3 regions of the Pseudidiomarina fusca genome follow, and region 2 is predicted to be linked to each of the others. Evidence: predicted binding sites of a transcription regulator. Region 2 holds the regulator's gene; each other region holds the start of a gene.

The links. Region 2 encodes LexA, which represses DNA repair genes until DNA is damaged. Its sites were predicted from a motif close to TACTGTATNNNNATACAGTA; they were not measured.
Region 1: a site for LexA is predicted at 1,001-1,020, ahead of NOG12_RS00805 (YebG family protein). Genes of this name have one in related genera too.
Region 3: a site for LexA is predicted at 1,020-1,039, ahead of recN (DNA repair protein RecN). Genes of this name have one in related genera too.

What each region holds. Positions count from the first base shown of each region.
Region 1 covers NZ_JANFPJ010000001.1:169,291-171,565, forward strand. The annotation lists gene NOG12_RS00795 (methyltransferase) at 1-644, shown strand, start outside; gene NOG12_RS00800 (DUF3149 domain-containing protein) at 732-893, shown strand; gene NOG12_RS00805 (YebG family protein) at 1,046-1,315, shown strand; gene NOG12_RS00810 (catalase family peroxidase) at 1,385-2,275, shown strand, end outside.
Region 2 covers NZ_JANFPJ010000021.1:46,202-48,476, reverse strand. The annotation lists gene coxB (cytochrome c oxidase subunit II) at 1-402, opposite strand, end outside; gene NOG12_RS10335 (hypothetical protein) at 698-1,126, opposite strand; gene lexA (transcriptional repressor LexA) at 1,123-1,740, opposite strand; gene plsB (glycerol-3-phosphate 1-O-acyltransferase PlsB) at 1,886-2,275, shown strand, end outside.
Region 3 covers NZ_JANFPJ010000006.1:81,335-83,609, reverse strand. The annotation lists gene recN (DNA repair protein RecN) at 1-1,006, opposite strand, end outside; gene nadK (NAD(+) kinase) at 1,109-1,999, opposite strand; gene grpE (nucleotide exchange factor GrpE) at 2,174-2,275, shown strand, end outside.

The sequences.
Region 1 (2,275 bases), on a different contig from region 2:
AGCCGAAGCAACATGCGGTGGCACTGCATGCCTGCGGGCAACTCCATCTCAGCCTATTGCAACAGGCTGTTACTCGCGAAACCGAGTTCATTAGCCTAGCACCTTGTTGTTACCATCTTATTCATGATTCACACTATCAGCCGCTCTCGACGCAAGCCCAGCAGCAAAACCTGCACCTAGCTAAGTTTGATCTGCAACTCGCAGTGCAAGGGCAGGTTACCGCTGGGCGACGTATTACGCAGCTACGGCATACCGAAATGCAGTGGCGGATGGCTTACCATGCGCTCTACCAGGATCTGCAGCAGCAAGTTAACTATCGTCCGCTGGCCTCGGTGGGTAAGCATTGGTTTAGCGGCGAGTTTGCTGATTTTGCGCAGTGGGCTGCGGCTCAGCATCAGTGGCAGCTACCAGCTAAGGTGGATTGGCCATTCTATTTAGATCGTGGTCGGCAGTTAGCTTTACATGTAGCCCGGTTAGATTTAGTGCGGCACGTATTTCGACGTCCGTTAGAGTTATGGCTGTTGCTAGATAGACTGGAATTCTTGCGTGAGCATGGCTATCAGGCTGAATTAAGTGCCTTTTGTGACTATCAGACAACGCCGCGTAACGGTTTAATCACGGCGCAAAAAATAGCTGCGAGTTAACTCGGAAAAATACTTGATGTAGATCAATATTTACTCTGCCAATTACTTCTATCATGACCTTAATAAAACCCCACAAGGAGTATGGTCATGAACCTTCTAAAAGAATTTTTTACTGATCCCGTTATCTTTTTCAGCTTTACTGGCTTAGCGATTGTGATTGGTATGTGTATATTTTATGCCATCTTCTTTATTACCAAAGCTGCAGAAGCCGAGGCTGAGCAAAACAAAAATCTTAAGCCAAAAGTTTAAGGCCCCAAAGATTGTCTTGTTGCTTGAGCCAGTGGTAGCCGTGCGCTAACGGATACCGCTGGCTTTTTTTATCTAAATGACGTTGTTACTTGCATCGCTGCGACTCGTACTGTATAAATAAACAGTATTCTATATAACGAGGAATTTCTTCAATGGCTGTAGTCACTCAATTTGTGGTTGTACGCGATGGGGCTGAGAAAATGACGTTTACTTCAAAAGCTGAAGCCGATGCTTATGACAAAATGCTAGATATGGTGGATCGCCTGATGCCGTTATTGGCAGCAAGCGGTGTTGTTACCGAAGAACAGCAACAAGAAGATTTAGCACTTTATATTGCGCAGCAGCGCGAACACATGCTGGTGGCCTTAGGTGCTAAGAAACCGACCAAGCCTAAAGCTGTGAAAAAGTCCGAAGCAGCGTGATCTCCTGCTAGTCAAGTTACGTAGTGAGGTCTATAGTGCTCTTCTCATGCAATGTTAAAAGGCCGTTCTATGTTAACTCGAGTTTCTTTCATTGCTGCAGCTGTTGCTGCGGCTTTTGCTACCCTATCAGTGGGCGCCATAGCAGCCGATCAACCAGCTCAAGCTAATCCTTATGCAGCACCGCAAAGCGCCTCTGCCACAGACTTTATTGAAGTTTTTGCAAAACTAAATGGCAAAACACCAGGTTATCGCAAAGGACATGCGCGCGGAGTCTGTGCTGCTGGTGAGTTTGTCCCAAGTGCGGCGGCCCAACAACGTTTTGCTACCCCTCTATTTGCAGTGGATAAAGCACCACTCATCATGCGTTTTTCGATGGGCGGCGGTAATCCCAATGCTGATGAGCGTCGTGGCGCACGTGGATTAGGTATTCAATTTCAATTAGATGATAATCAATTTCATCACATCGCGGGATTAACGGTGCCACTCTTTGCGGGTAAGAACCCTCAGCAATTTTTAGGGCTATTGCAATGGAGTGCCAAGATTCAAGCGGGTGAAGCAACCCCAGCTGATCTTCAAAAATACTTTGCAGCCAATCCAGAAATGCAAGCACAACGCGAGTGGTCGCAAGGTCGCCAGGCTTCTGCTGAGTATACCTCGTCCAATTATTATGGCATTCATGCCTTTTTCGCCGATCAACCCAATGCCGCTGCGCAAGCGTTTCGCTGGCAACTAGAGCCGGTTGCGGGTGAGCAGCAATTAACGGCAGCAGAAGTTGAATCGCTCCCACCAAGCTTTCTTGATGAACGCTTAACCGAACGGCTGAATAAAGATGGCAAGGTAGTATTTAATTGGGTTTGGACCTTAGCCGAACCGGGTGATGCGACCAATAACCCAGCGCAGCTTTGGCCGGCCGATAGAGAGCAGGTCACGATAGGTACCATCACTGTAACTAGTAGTGGT
Region 2 (2,275 bases):
GTCAAAATATTTGTAGTGCCACTTCCATTGCGAACCAGTAACTAACACGGTGACGTCAGATTCACTGGTGTCTTCCATAGCAATGAGTGTTGACGTTGCTGGAATAGCCATACCTATCAAAATTAAGAAGGGGATGACCGTCCAAGCAATCTCAACTTTCACGTTTTCATGGAAAGTGGCTGGTTTAACCCCCTGCTTTTTGCGGTGGGCTATCATGGACCAAAACATGGCCCCAAAAACTAAGAGACCTATCACACAACAGATATAAAAAATGGTCATGTGTAAGTCATAGACGCGATTACTTATCTCAGTAACGCCTTGAGTTAAGTTTAATTGCGACGATTGTGCGCTTGCAGCAAATGGAATGCTCGCAAGTAAGCTAGTGATGAGTCTCGTTCTCACGCGACAGCTCCTCTCATTCTTCCGACGCGGTAACCGCGATTACACCGAAGTGCTTGCCTGAAGAACAAAGAGGTGAGTAGAAAAAGGAACAGCATTTCCTTCGAAAATCGCTTTCCCCACTAACCCTTTGTTGTTGTGTATCAATATTTGTTTTTATTTATTGTGTTAGCAGTTAATGCCTGATCAAAATACCACCTTCTGCACAAATTGCCACCGCAAAAGTTAAGATTTTTTTATTTAAGGATAAAAAAAGGGCTGCCATCACGGCAGCCCTATCAAATCCTTCACGGCAGATTTAGTGGAGTGGGGTACGTGAAGGTTGTTCATCAAAGATGAAACTGTGGGTATGGCTAACTTTACTTGCCATTTTTAAACGTTGCTGAGTACGCGGTGCTAATTCACCTAACCAGCTTAAAACAATGCTGCTAGTGCCTGCGAGTAGGGCTTGTTCAGTTGCCCATTCGCGCTCGTCTTGATTGCGTCCGCAGACCCATCGAATGCGGGTACGACTGATCCCGGCTGCAACTAATTTTTCTACGACATCTCTTGTCGCACCGATAACAGTCACCCATTGGTGAGAACGCAATGACAGGGCATGTAAACGCGGCAACAAGGCCTCTAAGGATGAACTTGTTGCAGTTGCTTCAAGCTCACTAGCCCAAGTATCAGGTGTTACTTCGTGGACTGCTGATAACATATCGTGGTGATAAAATTTGTTTCTCATAACCATGCTCCATTGCGAATCACGCCTACAGCTAACCCTTCAATCGTGAAAAACTGTGAGGTTAAATCGACTTTAATCGGGGCGAATTCGTCGTTTTCGGGATGTAGGAAGATAACATTGCCGCGTCGCTCAAAGCGTTTCACCGTCACCTCATCTTCAACGCGGGCAACCACTATTTGGCCATTACGAGCTTCTTGAGTTTTGTGAACAGCTAGTAAGTCGCCATCGAGAATACCGATATCTTTCATGCTCATACCGTTAACGCGTAACAGGAAATCAGCCGCCGGGTGAAACAGGTTTTGGTCAACCTGAACGTGACTCTCAACGTGCTCCTGCGCCAAAATAGGTTCACCTGCGGCTACTTGACCAATCAGTGGTAAACCGCTTGGAGCTTCGTCTTCTGCCTCCATTAACTGGATACCTCGAGACATGCCAGGCATCATCTTAATCACGCCTTTTTTGGCTAGTGCTTTCAAATGCTCTTCGGCTGAATTAGCGGAACGAAAACCCAAGCGCTCAGCTATCTCAGCACGGGTGGGTGGCATACCAGTCGCATCAATATTGTCTTTGATTAAAGTCAGAATTTGTTGCTGACGAGGTGTTAACGGACGCATATGTTTACCTGTTTATCTATACAGTAATACTGTGAGTATATACAGGTGTTTTGGAATCGCAACTTTTTTGTGCAATTTTTTTCTATCAGACAAATTCAAACAACAATGATATTCTTTAAGGGTTTCATTTTGTCGAGGAAGGTTCATGAGTCTAAAAGGCTTTTGGCGCAGCCTGTTGCACTGGCCAGTGCGTTGGTTAACACGCTTTGAGATTATTGTTGATGAGTCGGTACAAGGGCTAAAGGGCAGCGACCACGTGGTGTATGTGATGCGCAGTGTGTCCAATGCCGACTTATTGGTGGCCCAACGAGCGTTGCGTGCAGCGGGCTTACCTGACCCTACCCAGCCGTTATTGTTAAACGGTAACGAGTATGCGCGGGTCATGTATTTAGATCAGACCGACCAGCATAGTGCTCAACAGGCGATTAAGGATTTCGAACAGTTGCTTAATGCCCATCAACAGGATCGAAGCTTGGCGGTTTCCTTGGTGCCAGTAGGATTATTTTGGGGGCGCCAAGCCGGTCAGGAGCGACGG
Region 3 (2,275 bases), on a different contig from region 2:
GTTGATGGTGCTGATAAAGTTGAGTTGGGTCGAGCTGATGCTTGCGAGCCAACTGTAGCGTTTGGGTAACCCGTTGTTCAGCGTTAGCTAATTGCTCATCGTCAAGTTCAATGTGGTCTTGATAATCACGCAGTTCACGTGCTGCTTCTTCCACTTGCACACTGGCATCGCGGAGCAAACGTACCGCTTGTTGCAAATTAGCATCGGTCTCTAGTTGTTGCTCTAACCGGGTTAGGGCGTTTTGCAACAAACTGTAGGCGTTATTATGTTCACCATCAAAGATGGCATTGAGGGCGAAGCCAGAATCTTCAATGAGGCTGGCACTATTGGCCAAACGCTTATGTTGCGCCTCTAGTTCTGCGTATTCGTCTTCGCCTAGAGCAAACTCGTTCAGCTCACTGACTTGGTAGCGCAACAGCTGACTGCGTGCGGCAATATCTTGTTGCTGCTGTTGTAGCTGCTTTTGTTGTTTGCGCAGTTGGTACCACTGCTGATAGGCCTGCTGCACCGCATCTAGATGTTGTTGGTGACGGGCGTAAGCATCAAGCAATTGCAACTGATGCTCCGGTCGGGTCAATAATTGGTGTTCGTGCTGACCATGAATGTTGACTAACAGTGGCGCCAGTTGCTTGAGTTGGCCCACGGTAGCAGGGCGGCCGTTGATCCAAGCTTTGGAGCGGCCCTCGCGGGTAATCACGCGGCGAATGACACAACTTATGTGGCTGGCATCGGCATCAGCTTCTTCGTTTAGCTCTTGTTCTGCTAGCCACTGGATGGCAGGGCTAGCGCTGGCACCGAGTTGAAAGCTTGCACTTACTTCAGCTTTATCAGCGCTTGTGCGAATGAGTTCAACGTCAGCACGGTCGCCCAAACATAAACCTAAGGCATCGAGGGCAATGGATTTTCCGGCGCCAGTTTCGCCAGTAATGGCAGACATGCCTGCAGCAAAGTCTATGTCTAAATGACGTACAACAGCTAAATTACGAATATGCAAATGGAGCAACATAGGTCACCTCAGATACTGTGATAATATACAGTAGTTATACAGTATTTATACAGTAATGCAAGTGCTGCCTAAAAATTCTGCAGCAGCGCCTAAGCCAAGCCACTAGAACAGTCGGCTACCCCAGCCTAGCTTGTTGCGCAACACTCTAAAATAACTGTGGTCGTGCGGGTGCACTAAGCATAATTTATGGGGGTGCTGCTGAATAATGACTTCGTCGCCGGCAGCAACTTTCATGCGCACATGGCCATCGCAGGATAATTGTAGATCATCATTATCTGTCGCTGCCCGCAGCTTGATGGTACTGGTAGCATCGACCACAATCGGGCGACTGCTTAAGGTATGTGGAAACATCGGCACTAAACTAATGGCATGGAGGTTAGGAACGACGATAGGGCCGCCGCCAGATAACGAATAGGCAGTAGAGCCGGTGGGGGTGCTAATAATCAAACCATCCGAGCGTTGTGAATAGACAAACTGATTATCCACGTACACTTCAAATTCGATCATGTGAGCCACTTTGTCTGAGTGCAGTACTACTTCGTTAATAGCGCGTCCTACGGCCTTAGTTTGGCCATGGTGGATGACTTCGGTTTGTAGCAAAAAGCGCTGTTCAGTTTGGTAGTCGCCGGCTAATACTGCTTTGAGTTGCTCAAGCACATGGTCAGGGTCAAGGTCCGTTAGAAAACCTAAGTTGCCGCGATTCACGCCAATCACCCCGATATCGAAATCACAAAGAATTCGTGCCGCACCAAGCATGTTGCCATCACCACCCACAACAATCGCCAGATCGGCGTGTTGGCCTAGCTCTAACAGCGACATCACGCGCGCTTGAGTACCACTTAGCTGCTCGGCAGTGCGACTCTCAATAATCACTTGATAACCCAGCTTGAGTAGGCTTTGTTCTAGAGTGAATAAGGTGGTACGAGTAGCTTCGTGATTAACTTTGCCCAGCAAGGCGATGGTTTGAAACGGTTGATGGTCACGCTGCGACATAAATTTCCCTGTAATTCTGCGGTTTTTTGTAACGCAACTCTTGAATCGAGGTTAGATGCCCCCATTAACAGCTGCAAGTTAAGTTATATCACACCAACTAACATTTTGGTTGTGAATTGATGATAGTGCCACGTAAGTGTCACGCAAGTGCCATGACAGTGAGAGTAGCCAAACATGACTAAAAATGATGCAGCACAGAACCCACAGCAGCCAGAGCTAGAGCAAGAGCAAGAGCAAGAGCAAGAGCTAGAGCAAGAGCAAGAGCTAGAGCAAGCG